Linked DNA regions of Piscinibacter sp. HJYY11. The protein of the gene in region 1 interacts with the protein of each later gene in a pairwise test. Links are inferred from orthologs where the notes say so. Each region holds a gene or a part of one and is shown on either strand. Other genes may lie near its edges. The genes, in order: bioB and JI745_RS13700.

Region 1 (7,360 bases):
GATGACACAGCAGTACGGTGACTTCTCGGCCTGGCGCAACGGAAACGCCAGCTGAGATGAACATCACCCAGAGTCCGGAAAAGTCCGCGCCTCTGGGTGAGGTGCAGGCCGGGGGCAACGGCTTCGACCCGGCCACCCGCGCCATGCTCGACGACCAGGCCTCGGCCGAGCGCGTGAGCGACATCTACGCCTACCTGCCCATCACCACCGTGGCGATGGTCGTGGGGGTGGTCGTCACCGTGGCGCAGTACTGGACGCTCGTGCCCAGGGCGGGCATGGTGGCGTGGCTCATCGCCCTGGGCCTCCTGGGCGTGGCGCGTTCGCTCATGTACCGGGGCTTCAAGAAGCGCCGCAGCAACGACCGCGAATCCCTGCTGCGCTGGTACCAGGCCTGGCGTGCCACCACGCTCGTGGCCGGTTGCCTGTGGGGCCTGGCAGCGTGGTTCTTCTTTCCCTATGGCGGGGCGGCCGAGCAGCTCACCCTCATCCTCACGATCTACAGCTACTGCATGGCCGGGATGCAGATCCTCTCGCCGCAGCACAACACCTTCTACGAGTTCTGCGCGCTGTGCCTGACGCCGCTCGTGGTGCGCGTGGCGCTGCCCGGCGATACCGCCAACCTGATGCTCGCGGGCTACCTGCTCGTGATCTTCGGCATCACGATCATGCTGGCGCGCCTTTACCGCAAGAACAACGAAGGCTTGGTGCAGATTAAGGTGCGCCTCGACCAGCTCACGCTGCAGCTGCGCGCCGAGAAGGCCGCGGCCGAGGCCGCGAGGCAGGAGGCCGAGGTGGCCAATCGCGCGAAGACCCAGTTCTTTGCGGCGGCGAGCCACGACCTGCGCCAGCCGCTGCACGCCATGGGCCTGTTTGCCGAAGCGCTGCGCCAGCGAAGCCACGACGAGGAGGTCACGCAGCTGGTGGCGAGCATCAACGGGTCGGTCGATGCGCTGGAAGGCCTCTTCTCCGAGCTGCTCGACATCACGCGCATCGACACCGGCGGTGTCGACGTGACGCCCGAGCATTTCAACGTGGGCGACATCTTCCGCAAGCTGCGCCTGCACTTCGAGCCGGTCGCCTTCGAGAAGGGGCTCGCGCTGCGCTTCCGCGGCGCGCAACACAACCTGTACGCCGACCCGGTGCTGGTGGAGCGCATCCTGCGCAACCTCGTCTCCAACGCCATCCGCTACACCAACGACGGCACGGTGCTCGTGAGCTGCAGACGCCGCAACGGCCGCATGCTGCTGCAGGTGTGGGACACGGGTGTGGGCATCCGCGAGCGCGAGCAGGAGCACATCTTCGAAGAGTTCTACCAGGTGCCCTACAGCGAGTCGCTCACGCCACAGCAGCGCAAGGGCCTGGGCCTGGGCCTCGCGATCGTGAAGCGCCTGGCCGGGCTGATGCAGGCGCCGCTGCGGCTGCGCTCGCAGCCGGGGCGTGGCTCGGTGTTCTCGCTCGAGTTCCCGCCGGGCAAGGCGCCGCGTGTGCGGGAGCCGAGCGACGTGCGCGGCAAGCTGCCCATCGGCCTGACGCTCGATCGCCGCTTCATCGTGGTGGTGGAAGACGAGCCCGCGGTGCGTGGCGGTCTGGAGGTCCTGCTGCGCGGCTGGGGCGCGCGGGTGCTGTCGTTCGAGACGGCCCAGGAGGCGCGTGCCTGGGCGCAGCACGCCGACCTCGCCAACGAACTGCCCGACCTGCTGATCGTCGACTACCGCCTGGAACAGGGGCACACCGGGATCGAAGTCATCCAGGCCATGCGCTCCCGCTTCGGCCAGGGCGTACCGGCCATCATGGTCACTGGCTCCACCATGACACAGCACGACAGCGAAGCCGCCGAGCACGACTTCCACCTGCTCATCAAGCCGGTCGTGCCCAACAAGCTGAGGGCGATGATCGGCTTCAAGCTGGGCGTGCGTTCAGGGTCCGCCTGACGGCGCAGCCTCGGCCCAGCAGAACGCCGACTTCAGAACTCCAGGTTGTCGATCAGGCGCGTGGTGCCGAGGCGTGCTGCGCCCAGCACGACGAGAGGGCCGTGCGCATCGGCGGCCGTGGGCGGCAGCAGATCGCTGCGGCGCCTGACGGTGAGGTAGTCGGGCTGCCAGCCGCGGGAGGCGAGACGAGCGCTCGCATCGGCTTCGAGGTGAGCCAGGGCGCCGGGTTGGGCGCGATAGGCATCGGCCAATTGCTTCAGCGCCTGCGACAACGCCAGCGCTTCACTCAGCTCCGGCGCGCTCAGGTACCCGTTGCGCGACGAGAGCGCGAGGCCTTGGTCGGAGCGGCGCGTCTCGCCGCCTTCGATGGTGATGGGCAGTGCGAACTGCTCGACCATGCGGCGGATCACCATCAGCTGCTGGTAGTCCTTCTTGCCGAAGACGGCGACCCTGGGTTGAACGATGGTGAAGAGCTTCATCACCACGGTCGCCACGCCGACGAAGAAGCCGGGGCGAAAGTGGCCTTCGAGGATGTCCGCGAGCGCCGGGTCGGGGTGCACCTTGAAGGTCTGCGGCTGCGGGTACATCTCGCGCTCGTCGGGGGCGAAGACGAGGTCGCAACCGGCGCCCTTGAGCAGCTCGGCGTCGCGTTGCAGCGTACGCGGGTAGCGGTCGAAGTCTTCGTGCGGCGCGAACTGCAGCCGGTTGACGAAGATGCTCGCCACCACCGGCAGACCGTGGGCCTTGGCCTGGCGCACGAGTGCGAGGTGACCTTCGTGCAGGTTGCCCATGGTGGGCACGAACGCGCAGGCCTGCGGGCCGGGCAGGGCGGCGCGCAGTTCGGCGATGGTGTGCAGGACCTTCATCTCTGTCGATCGTTCAATAGCCGTGGACGGCGTCGTCCGGGAAGCTGCGCGATTTCACCGCGGCCACATAGGCCTCGATGGCCGCCTTGATGCTCGGTGCGCCATCCATGAAGTTGCGCACGAAGCGCGGCAGCTTGCCTTGCGTGACGTTGAGCATGTCGTGCAGGACCAGCACCTGGCCCGAGCAGGCGCTGCTCGCGCCGATGCCGATGGTGGCCATCGCGACGCTCTGGGTGATCTCTTTGGCCAGCGCTGCGGGCACGAGCTCGAGCACGCACATCGCGGCGCCGGCGTCCGACAGCTCCTTGGCGTGCTGCTTCAGTATGGCCGCGCCATCGGCGCTCTTGCCCTGGATGCGGTAGCCGCCGATCGCGTGCACCGACTGCGGCGTGAGGCCTAGGTGCGCACACACCGGCACGCCGCGATCGACGAGGAAGCGCACCGTCTCGGGCGTCCAGCCGCCGCCTTCGAGCTTGACCATTTGCGCGCCGGCCTGCATCAGCACGGTGGCGCTGCGCATGGCCTGCTCTTTCGATTCCTGGTAGCTGCCGAATGGCATGTCGCCCAGGACGAAGGCATTGCGGTTGCCGGCCTGCACGCTGCGGATGTGGTACGCCGTTTCTTCCAGCGTGACCGGCAGGGTGCTTGATCGGCCCTGCAGCACCATGCCGAGTGAATCTCCGATCAGGAGGGTGTCGACCCCGGCGGCGTCGAGCAGCTTCGCGAAGCTGGCGTCGTAGCAGGTCAACATGGTGATCGGCTCACCGGCGGCCTGCATCTCGCGGATGCGGTGCAGCGTGACGGGCTTGCGCTCTTTCGGCGCGGCCGTGCCGCCGCCGTACAGGGATTGCTCTGCGCCGCTCATGAGGTCGTCATCCCGAGCTTGGCCAGCAGCTCTTGGTCGGCCTGCACGTCGGGGTTGCCGGTGGTCAGCAGCTTGTCGCCGTAGAACATGGAGTTGGCTCCGGCCAGGAAGCACAGGGTCTGTACCGCTTCGCCGAGCTGCTGGCGGCCGGCCGACAGGCGCACACGCGACCTCGGCATGGTGATGCGGGCGACCGCGATGGTGCGCACGAACTCGAGCGGGTCGAGCTTCTCGCTGCCGTGCAGCGGCGTGCCAGGCACCTGCACGAGGTTGTTGATGGGCACCGACTCGGGGTATGGGTCCATGTTGGCGAGTTCGGCGACGAGTGCGGCGCGCTGCGTACGTGTCTCGCCCATGCCGACGATGCCGCCACAGCATACCTTCACGCCGGCGCCCCGCACGCGCTGCAGGGTGTCGAGCCGGTCCTGGAACTGGCGGGTGCTGATGATGTCGCCGTACTTGTCGGGTGCAGTGTCGATGTTGTGGTTGTAGTAGTCGAGGCCGGCTTGCTGCAGCGTCTCGGCGTGGCCGTCTTCCAGCATGCCCAGCGTGGCGCAGGTTTCCAGGCCCAGCGACTTCACGGCGCTCACCAGTTCAGCCACCTTCTCGATGTCGCGGTCCTTCGGCGAGCGCCAGGCGGCGCCCATGCAGAAGCGGGTGGCACCGGCGGCCTGCGCGCGCTTGGCGGCGTCGAGCACGGCGTCGCAGTCCATGATCTTGCTGGCCTCGACGCCGGTATCGTAGCGTGCGGCTTGCGGGCAGTAGCTGCAGTCCTCGGGGCAACCGCCGGTCTTGATCGACAGCAGCGTGGACAGCTGCACCTCGGTCGGGTCGAAGTGCTCGCGGTGCACGGTCTGTGCGCGGTGCATCAACTCGGTGAAGGGCAGGTCGAAGAGGGCCTCGACTTCGGCCACGGTCCAGCGGCTGGCGGCCGCGGGTGCGGCAGGCTTGCGAGGGTGGACGCGGACGGCGGTTTCTTGCATGCGGGTTCCCGGGAGATGAATACGGCGGGCAGTCTAACCAGATGCGTGCAGCAGATGGTGCTGTGCAGCAGCGGCGGTCAGGCAGGCTGGTAGGCCAGGCGGACGTAGATGGGCGCGAAGGCCTCGGCCTGCGTCACTTCGAGCAGGTGCTCACGGGCCAGTTCCAGCATGGCGATGAAGGTGACGACCAGCACCTGCGGGCCGCGGTTCAGCTCGAACAGGTCTTCGAAGAGCGCAAAACGGCGGCCCTGCAAGCGGCGCAGCACGATGCTCATGTGCTCGCGCACCGAGAGCTGCTCGCGGGTGATGGTGTGGTGCTGGTTGAGCTTGGCGCGTTTGAGGATGTCCTGCCAGGCGGCCCGAAGCTCGTCGACGTTGACGTCGGGGAAGCGGGGAGTGAGTGACTGTTCGATCACCACCTGTGCACGCAGGAAGTCGCGGCCCAGCACCGGCAGCGCATCGAGGCGCGCGGCGGCCAACTTGATCTGCTCGTACTCCAGGAGGCGGCGCACCAGCTCGGCACGCGGGTCTTCCGGCTCTTCGCCTTCGGCCACCTTCTTCGGCGGCAGCAGCATGCGCGACTTGATCTCGATCAGCATCGCCGCCATCAGCAGGTACTCGCTCGCCAGCTCGAGGTTGGTCTTGCGAATCTGGTCGACGTAGGCGAGGTACTGGCGCGTGACGCTGGCCAGCGGGATGTCGAGGATGTTGAAGTTCTGCTTGCGGATCAGGTAGAGCAGCAAGTCGAGCGGGCCTTCGAAGGCTTCGAGGAAGACTTCCAGCGCATCGGGCGGGATGTACAGGTCCTGCGGCAGCTGGAAGAGCGGCTCGCCATACAGGCGCGCCACGGCGATGTGGTCCACCACCTGCGGAACCACTGCCGTCTCGGGCGCCTCGTCGGGCGCCATCACCTCGGAATCCACTCGAGACAACGCGTTCAGCGTTTCGTGTTGTTCTGGTAGACGTACGGCTGCTGCGGCACGCGGGCTTCGCGGTATTCGGCCTGCGCCTCGCGATCCACCGGCTTGTCCCACAGCAGGGCCCGGCCACGGCGCTGCTCTTCCTCGAGCGTGGGGCGCTTGGCCTTCAGTTCATCGATGAACGAGGTGATCTCGGACTTGTACGGCTTCCAGAACAGCGGCATGGCGGTCAGGGCGCCCGGAGGCGCCGGAGTGAAGCCGGGATTTTAAGCGCTCGGGGCGTGCCAACCGGTGCCGGTCAGGCTTCGACCCGCTTGACCTGGCTCGCACGCCGCAGGAAGTCGTTCGGCTGGCCGACCATCCAGCGGGCCAGCTGGTCCAGCAGGTCGGAGCCCACGTCGCGTGCGGGGAACTCGGTCGTCACCGTCTCCAGGCTGTCGAAGTTGTTGAGCTGGAAGCGCACCACGCCCTGGTCATGGTCGGGCAGCAGGCGGGCGATGAAGCTCACGTCGGCCTTGAAGGTGAAGATCACCTCTTCGAGCCGGCCGTTTTCCTGGTTGCGCACCCACTTCGTGTCGGGCGTGATGCCGGCCTGGCGCAGCCGGGCCTCGAGGCGCTCGATTTCCGGCGGAAAATCCTTGCTGAGGGTGATCGTGCGGCCGGTCTTCTGGATCGCATGGATGACCACGTGGTCATGGACCTCCTGGTCGCGCAGCTGCTTGCGGCGTGCGTCGACCTTGAAATCGCTGCGCTTGAGGTTGTCGAGGGCGGTGACCTTGTCGAGCGAAAAGCGCAGCGGCGGCGTGGGTTGCAGCACGTTGAGCTGTTGCGCCAGGTCGAGCCAGTATTGCCACACCGTCTTGCAGGCGCCTTCGACCAACGCGGCATTGCGGGCCAGCAGGGCCAGGTCTTCCGTGCTTTGGGTCTTGAGCGCGTCGGCCTGGCGCTTGAGGTCGTTGAGGAAACTCATGGCGATTCACATTCTCCCAGCGCGGCAGGATAGCTCAGCGGGTGGGTGGAATGGCGCGTGACAGGGCCCCCCCAAGGTGGGTGGTGATGTTGTCGATGCCCAGCGCGGCGTCGAAGCCGGCGCGCCGCACCATTTCGCGCGGCTGCTCGTTCAGATCGCACAGGATGAGGCGGATGCCCTCTCGTTCGAGGGCCTTGTGAAGCTGCATCAGCGCATCGAGGCCGGAGTTGTCGATCGAGACCAGCTGGTGCATCTCCAGCACCACGGCATGGGTGCCGGGCGGCAGCTGCTGCGAGATGGCCTCGACCTTGCCGACTGCGCCGAAGAAGAGCGTGCCGTAGAGGCGGTAGACCTGCACGCCGGGCGGGCTGTCGGTGGCGAGGTCGGCGCGGAAGAGCGTGCTCATGCGGTAGATGAAGAAGCCGCAGGCCATCACCAGGCCGACTTGCACGGCCACCGTGAGGTCGAAGATCACCGTCAGCAGGAAGGTGCCCAGCAACACCGTGCGGTAAGGCACGCTGAAGCGGCGCAGGCGGGCGAACTCGTGCCACTCGCCCATGTTCCACGCGGCGAAGAGCACGATGCCGGCCAGCACGGCCAGCGGCACGTTCATCGCGAGCGGCGCGGCCACCAGCACGATGAGCAGCAGCGTCAGCGAGTGCACGATGCCGGCGACCGGTGTCTTCGCACCGGCGCGGATGCTCGTCACGGTGCGGGCGATGGTGCCGGTGACCGGGATGCCGCCGAAGAAGGGCACGACCATGTTGGCCACGCCCTGGGCCATCAGCTCCTGGTTGGGATCGTGCCGGGGCGGGCCGGTGAGGT
Region 2 (7,285 bases), 1.8 Mb from region 1 along the record:
ATGAACTTGCCGTTGGTGCGGTCGATGACGAAGAAGAAGCCGTTCTTCGGTGCGTGCAGGATCACCTTGCGCGGCTTGCCGGCGACCTTGATGTCGGCCAGGATCATCGGCTGCGTGGAGGTGTAGTCCCAGTTGTCGCCCGGGGTCTCCTGGTAGTGCCAGACGTACTGGCCGGTGTCGGGGTTGATCGCGACGATGGAGGCGAGGAAGAGGTTGTCGCCGCCGCCCGGGCTGCGCTTGGCGCGCGACCATGGCGAGCCGTTGCCGGTGCCGATGTAGAGCAGGTTGAGCTGCGGGTCGAAGGTGATGCTGTCCCACACCGTGCCGCCGCCGCCGGCTTCCCAGTACTTGTTGCTCGGGTCCCAGGTCTTGGCGGCGCGCGCGAGCGCTTCGCTCTCGTACGGCTTGGCCGGGTCGCCCGGCACGGTGAAGAAGCGCCACTTCTCGGCGCCGGTTTCGGCGTCGTAGGCGGTGATGTAGCCGCGCACGCCGTACTCGGCGCCGCCGTTGCCGATGATCACCATGCCCTTGAACACGCGTGGCGCGCCGGTGATGGTGTACGGGCGCTTGCGGTCGATGGAGGTGTCTTTCTCCCACACGACCTTGCCGGTGGCGGCGTCCAGTGCGATCAGTCGCGCGTCGAACGAGCCGACGTAGACACGGCCCTTGTAGAGCGCCACGCCGCGGTTGACCACGTCGCAGCAGCCCTTCACGCCCACGTCGCGCGGCACCTTCGGGTCGTACGTCCAGATGCGCTTGCCGGTGCGCACGTCGACGGCGTGCACCACGCTCCACGAGGCGGTGACGTACATGATGCCGTCGACCACCAGTGGCGTCGCTTCCACGCCGCGCGTCGATTCGAGGTTGTAGCTCCAGACGAGGCCGAGCTCCTTGACGTTCTTCTCGTTGATCTGCTCGAGCCTGGAGAAGCGTGTCTCGGCGTAGTCGAGGCCGTAGCTCGGCCAGTCGCGGGTGGTGGTGTTCTGGGCGATGGCGCGGCCGTCGATGCGCGAGGTGACGGCGCGGATGTGCTCTTCCGAGCCCTTGGCCTGCGCGTGCGCGGCGAGCGGCACGCCCGCGCCCAGCACCATGGCGAACATGGCGATCCAGTGCTTCTTCATGCGGGAGGTCTCCTGTGTCTGCGGTGGTCGGTGCTGCGCCACCATCGTCTCCTGCGTCGAGGCCGCAGGTTGCCGAAGGATCATCAGGAGATCGCCAACCCGTCACAACAAGGTGTTTTCCCGCAACATGAAGCCACTTGCGGCATCGCCTTGCGGGCCGGCTGCGCCAGCCTGCCACAAGGCCGGTGCGCAGCGCGCAACGGGCGGGCCGCTATGCTTACCGGATGAACCTGACCCTGGCCCAACTTCCATCGCGCTGCGACGTGCTGGTGGTGGGCGCCGGCCCCGCCGGCAGTGCGGCCGCGACAGCCCTCGCGCGCGCCGGCAACGACGTGGTGCTGGTCGACCAGCGCAGCTTCCCGCGCGAGAAGGTGTGCGGCGACGGGCTGATCCCCGATGCCCACGCCGCACTCGCGCGCCTGGGCGTGCTGGAGGAAGTGATGGCGCGTGCGCAACGCGCCACCCACGTGGGCTGCATCGCGCCGCGCGGCGGCCGTGTCGACGTGCCGGGCCGCCTGGCGGTGCTGCCGCGGCGAGAGCTCGACGACATCGTCTGCCGCAACGCCGTGCGGGCCGGCGCGCGCATGTTTGCGCCGGTGCATTTCGACGCGCCGCTCACCGACACCGCCGGGCGTGTCTGCGGCGCGTCGCTCTCGCAGGGCGACGAGACGCGCGAGGTCTACGCCGAGTGGGTGGTGCTCGCCACCGGCGCGGTGCCGCAGGCGCTGCTGGCCGCCGGCCTGTGCGAGCGCCAGGGGCCATCTGCCGTGGCGCTGCGGGGTTATGTGAAGAACGAGGCGCAGGCCGGCCGCATCAAGGCGCTCGAAGTGGTGTGGCACCGCAAGTTGCGCCCGGGCTACGGCTGGATCTTCCCGTGTGGCGAGGGCGTGTTCAACATCGGCGTGGGCGTCTTCGGCCATGCGAAGGAAGACGTGAACCTGAAGCGCCTGTTCGAGGGCTTCTGCGAGTTCTACGCACCGGCCCGCGAGCTGACGGCCGGCGGCGAGCTGCTGGGCCCGCTGAAAGGCGCGCCGCTGCGCTGCACGCTCGACGGTGCGCGCCACAGCCGCCCGGGCCTTCTGGTGACGGGCGAGGCCGCGGGCAGCACCTATGCCTTCACCGGTGAAGGCATCGGCAAGGCGCTCGAGACCGGCCTGCTCGCAGCGGAAGCGCTCCTCTCGAAGCGCTCCGACGCCGAGGTGCGCCTCAGCTACGAGCAGAGCCTGCACACGCTCAAGCCGCGCTTCCAGCTCTACGAGCGCGCCAACCGCGTCAACGCCCACCCGTGGCTCGTCGACCTGCTGATCTGGCGCGCCCGCAAGAGCGAGCGCCTGGTGCGGCGCATGGCCGGCGTGCTCGAAGAGACCAGCAACCCGGCGCAGCTCTTGAGCGCCAAGGGTGTGTTCCGACTGTTCACGGAGTAACCGACGATGTGCCAGCTGTTGGGCATGAACGCGAACACCCCGACCGACCTGATGTTCAGCTTCACCGGCTTCTCGAAGCGGGCCGAGGAGCACAAGGACGGCTTCGGCATCGCCTTCTTCGAAGACGCCGGCGTGCGCCTCTTCGTCGACGCGCAGAGCGCCGAGTCGTCGCCGGTGGCCGAGATGGTGCGGCGCTACCCGATCCACAGTGCCAACGTCATCGCGCACATCCGCAAGGCCACGCAGGGCCGGGTGACGCTGCAGAACACCCACCCCTTCCAGCGCGAGCTGTGGGGCCGCTACTGGGCCTTCGCGCACAACGGCGACCTGAAGGCCTATGCGCCCACGCTGCATGGTGCCTTCCGCCCGGTGGGCGACACCGACAGCGAGCGCGCCTTCTGTTGGCTGATGCAGGAGCTTGCAAAAGCACACGCCGGCGTGCCGACCATCACCGAGCTCACGCACACGCTCTCCGAGCTGGTGCCGCGCATCGCCGCGCACGGCACCTTCAACTTCATGCTGAGCAACGGCCAGGCGCTGTGGGCGCACTGCTCGACGCACCTGCACTACATCGTGCGCCAGCACCCGTTTCGCGCCGCGCGCCTGCAGGACGAGGACATGAGCGTCGACTTCGCCGCCGTCACCACGCCGCACGACCGCGTGGCCGTCGTCGTGACGGAGCCGCTCACCGCGGACGAGACCTGGCAGCCGTTCGCGCCGGGCGAGCTGCGAGTGTTCGTGGACGGCGCGCCGGTGGCGTGACTTCGTAGGGGCCGACCGTCGGCCGTCGGCCGGTCGACAGCCACTCGCCGTAGTAGTCGAGCTTGCGGTCGAGCAGGGCGAGGCCGATCTTCCAGTCTTCGATGGTCGCGAGCACACGCTCGCGGTGCGCCGCGAAGAGCGCATGCCGGTCGGCGATGGTGGCCTTGCCCTGCTTCACGAGCGTGGCGTAGCGCCGCATCTCGCTGATCGTCATGCCGGTCAGGCGCAGGCGCTCCATCAGGTCGAGCCAGGCCACGTGTTCTTCCTGGTAGAGCCGCCGGCCGGCGCTGTCGCGCTGCACGCCCGGCATCAAGCCCTGCGCCTCGTACCACCGGATGGTGTGCACGCTGCGCAGAGTGCGGCGAGACAGCTCGCCGATCTTCAGGGTGCCGGGCTTGCGGGGCATCAGCTGCTCGTCTCGGGAGTGGGCTCGTCGCGGCGGAACCAGGTGTCCCACACGTGGAAGGAGTCGTAGTACTCCTTCAGGTCGACGATCTTGCCGTCGCGCAGCGTGACGAGCATGTGGTACTCGTTGTTGTAGATGCGGCCGTTCTTCAGCTCGCCGCGCGACTCCACTTCCATCGCCACCTGGTCACGTTCGGCGATGGTGTTCTTGACCCACATGCGCAGGCCGCCGTTCAGCCGCGAGTTCATGCGCTCGAAGACTTCGGCGATCTGCGCCTTGTCCTTCGGGCCTGAGCTCGGCAGGCGGTCGGGCTTGCCCATCAGCCGGTAGCAGATGTCGGGCGCGAAGAGGTCGAGTGCGCCTGCGATGTCGTTCGCGTTGAAGCACTCAATGAAGCGGCGGGCGACGCGGGTGTTCTCGGCAGTGAGGGTGGTGGTGCTCATGGTCAGCTCCTGGTGAGGTGAGGGGGAGCTCCGCATTGGGCGATCTAGAGTGCACTCTATGTCAAGGCCCTGCGGCAAGATGGGGGTCTCGTCGCCGCTACCCTCGCGCCATGCCCCAGCCGCCCGCCCAACGCTTCGACACCTTCTACCCCTACGACGCGCTGACGCAGCTGCTGTTTGACTACGCCACCGCCTACCCGGCGCTCGTGCGCATCGACTCCATCGGCAAGAGCCACGAGGGCCGAGACATCTGGGTGGCGACCGTCACCAACCAGCACACCGGCGACGCGGCCGACAAGCCCGGCTTCTGGGTCGACGGCAACATCCACGCGGCCGAGCTCACCGCCAGCACCGCGGTGCTGTACTACCTGCAGCAGCTGGTGCAGGGCTTCGACACCGACCGCGACATCGCGCACCTGCTCGACACGCGCGTGGTCTACCTCTGCCCGCGCCTCAACCCCGACGGCGCGGAGCTCGCGCTGGCCGAGCGGCCGCGACACATCCGCTCGTCCACCCGCCGCTACCCCTTCGAGGAGGAGCCCGTCGACGGCCTGACGATGGAAGACGTCGACGGCGACGGCCGCATCCTCTTCATGCGCCAGCGCGACCCGCACGGCCCCTACAAGAAATGCGCGCAGGACCCGCGGCTGATGGTGCCGCGCGAGCCCGGCGAGTTCGGCGGCGAGTACTACCGGCTGATGCCCGAAGGCTTCGTGAAGAACTACGACGGCCTCACGATCAGGGTCAACAAGGACCTCGAGGGTCTCGACCTCAACCGCAACTTCCCCGCCGGCTGGCGGCAGGAGCACGAGCAGGTGGGCGCCGGCCCCTACCCGACGAGTGAGCCCGAGGTGCGGGCGATGGTGGACTTCATCCTGAAGCACCCCAACATCGGTGCCGGCATCAGCTACCACACGCACAGCGGCGTGATCCTGCGCCCGCCGGGCACGCACGGCGACGACGACATGACGCCGGAAGACCTGTGGTCGTACAAGCGCTTCAGCGCCCTGGGCGAGAAGCTCACCGGCTACCCCGCGGTCAGCATCTGGCACGACTTCAAGTACCACCCGAAGGAAGTCATCACCGGCACGCAGGACTGGGTCTACGAGCACCTGGGCGCGCTCTTCTGGGTGGTGGAGCTGTGGGCGCCGAATCGCGAGGCCGGCATCACCGAGTACAAGTGGATCGACTGGTACCGCGAGCACCCGGTGGAAGACGACTTGAAGCTGCTGAAGTGGAGCGACGAGCAGTGCGGTGGGCTCGCGCACGTCGACTGGAAACCCTTCCTGCACCCGCAGCTCGGCGCGGTCGAGATCGGCGGCTGGGACAAGATGAACTACTGGCGCAACCCGCCGCCGCACCTGCGCGAGCGCGAGGTGGCGCGCTTCCCGAAGTGGATGACGCAGGTCGCGCTCTCGCTGCCCCGGCTCGAAGTGCTGCGCACCGAAGTGCGCGCGCTCGGGCCGGATACCTGGCGCGTGCGCTTTGCCGTTGGCAACAGCGGCTGGCTGCCGGCCTACGTGACCAAGCGCGCGCTCGAGCGCAAGGTGGTGCGCGGCGTGGTGTTCGAGATCCACCTGCCGGCCGGCGACCCGACGGTGTCGCTCGTCAGCGGGCAGGAGCGCATCGACGGCCCGCAGCTCGAAGGCCATGCGCCGCCGAACTCGCTGCAGGCCTTCCTGCCGCACCGCGAGGTGACCGGGGATCGGGCCGTGGGCGAATGGGTGGTGCGGGCACCGAAAGGCACGCGCCTCGCGCTGAGTGCGCAGGCCGACCGCGCGGGCGCGGTGCGCGCCGAGGTGTCGCTGGACTAGTGCCCGAGGTCCCGGCTCGACGCGCTGCCTGAAATCACCGGCGCATCGCTCATCGCCTCGCGCCACACCTTCTTCGGCAGGAAGGTGCGCAGCTGCTCGATGGCCTTGTCCATCAGCGCCGGGTGCAGCTCGTGGCCGATGTGCGGCAGCACGTCGGCGGTCACATCGCCCCCGAGCGCGACCAGTCGCTCGGCCGAGTCGATGGCCGGGCCGGGCGGGATCACACGGTCGGTCATGCCGTGGAAGAGGTGCACCGTGGTGTCGACCGGCGCGTGGGCGGGCGGCGTGGCATGGCGGCCGGCGAAGGCGAGCACGCGGCCGGCGAGTTGCGGCTCGGCCTGCACCGCTTCGAGCGACATCACCGCGCCCTGCGAGAAACCGGCGAGTGCGGTGCGCTCCCAGCCCATGTGGAACTGCTGCTGCACCGCACGCACGACGGCGATGAAACGCGGCAAGGCCGCCGCCACCCGCTCGACGCGCGAGGCTTCGGTCAGCCCCGCCGGCGAGAACCACTGCCAGCCCTGGCCGCCCTCGCCTTCGAAGGGGTCGGGTGCGTTGAGGCAGATCACCGCCGCCTGCGGGTACTCGGCGGCAAGCCGCTGGGCGAGCGGCGTCATCTTCGAGGCGTCCTCCCCCACGCCGTGGAACAGCAGGAACAGCAATTCGGTCGGGCCGCTGGGCGGCAGATGGGCAAGTGCGGACGCGGTCATGCCCCGAGTGTGTATCAAGGCGAAGGCCAGGGTTACCCAGGGGCCGGACCCCCTTCCGGCCGTGAAATGCCCCACGTAGACTACAAACCGTTACAGGCACGCCTCGTGCCCGCTTTCATCCCCCAGAGGAGGCCTCATGAGCGACGCGACCCCAGCCCGCGAGTACCAGGAGTCCCGGATTGAAGACGAACCCATCCTCGGCCCCGTGCTGGCGATGCCCGATGGGCGCATCCAGCCGCTGACCTGGATGGAGCGCCTGATGGTGCGGCTGCACCTCACCAACGCCAAGACGCTGGAAGCCCGCTACTTCAAGCCGGTGGGCGCCTGACCGGTGCCCCGGCCGGGGTGGCTTCGGCCACCCTGCTCGCGCAGACCCTGCGCCCCCTCACCGTCCGGCCGCGGCAGCACCCGCGCGGGCTCGACCATGTGTCGGCCGCGAGCGGGCTCGTCTGCGCGCACGGCCGCGCCTATGTGGTGTGCGACGACGAGCATCACCTCGCCGTGTTCGACGACGCCCAGCGCCCCGGCACCCTGCACCGCCTGCTGCACGGCGACCTGCCGCCCGACGCGGTGGAGCGAAAGCGCCGCAAGGCCGACTTCGAAGC

Evidence for each region.
Region 2: the proteins of bioB (region 1) and JI745_RS13700 interact in binary tests that used the Escherichia coli proteins (3 or more experiments, as listed by UniProt). The link is inferred for Piscinibacter sp. HJYY11 from one-to-one orthologs.

Annotation. Positions count from the first base shown.
Region 1 is NZ_JAERQZ010000001.1:4,727,863-4,735,222, forward strand. What follows is about bases 2,653-5,627. They hold bioB (biotin synthase BioB), read right to left. Parts: upstream 4,646-5,627; coding sequence 3,659-4,645; downstream 2,653-3,658. Other genes in these bases: panC (pantoate--beta-alanine ligase), read right to left, coding at 2,653-2,797; panB (3-methyl-2-oxobutanoate hydroxymethyltransferase), read right to left, coding at 2,811-3,662; JI745_RS22165 (ScpA family protein), read right to left, coding at 4,723-5,553; JI745_RS22170 (DUF3460 family protein), read right to left, coding at 5,583-5,627. Also shown: JI745_RS22140 (response regulator transcription factor), read left to right, coding at 1-55; JI745_RS22145 (hybrid sensor histidine kinase/response regulator), read left to right, coding at 57-1,931; more of panC, read right to left, coding at 1,964-2,652; more of JI745_RS22170, read right to left, coding at 5,628-5,789; JI745_RS22175 (hypothetical protein), read right to left, coding at 5,864-6,535; JI745_RS22180 (SulP family inorganic anion transporter), read right to left, coding at 6,570-7,360. UniProt on the Escherichia coli protein: Catalyzes the conversion of dethiobiotin (DTB) to biotin by the insertion of a sulfur atom into dethiobiotin via a radical-based mechanism.
Region 2 is NZ_JAERQZ010000001.1:2,951,950-2,959,234, reverse strand. The notes cover bases 1,530-4,429. They hold JI745_RS13700 (class II glutamine amidotransferase), read left to right. Parts: upstream 1,530-2,551; coding sequence 2,552-3,307; downstream 3,308-4,429. Other genes in these bases: JI745_RS13685 (M14 family metallopeptidase), read left to right, coding at 4,267-4,429; JI745_RS13690 (nuclear transport factor 2 family protein), read right to left, coding at 3,713-4,156; JI745_RS13695 (MerR family transcriptional regulator), read right to left, coding at 3,231-3,713; JI745_RS13705 (NAD(P)/FAD-dependent oxidoreductase), read left to right, coding at 1,530-2,545. In the rest of the region: JI745_RS13710 (PQQ-dependent dehydrogenase, methanol/ethanol family), read right to left, coding at 1-1,121; more of JI745_RS13705, read left to right, coding at 1,346-1,529; more of JI745_RS13685, read left to right, coding at 4,430-5,970; ypfH (esterase), read right to left, coding at 5,967-6,680; JI745_RS13675 (hypothetical protein), read left to right, coding at 6,817-7,008; JI745_RS13670 (DUF6929 family protein), read left to right, coding at 7,026-7,285.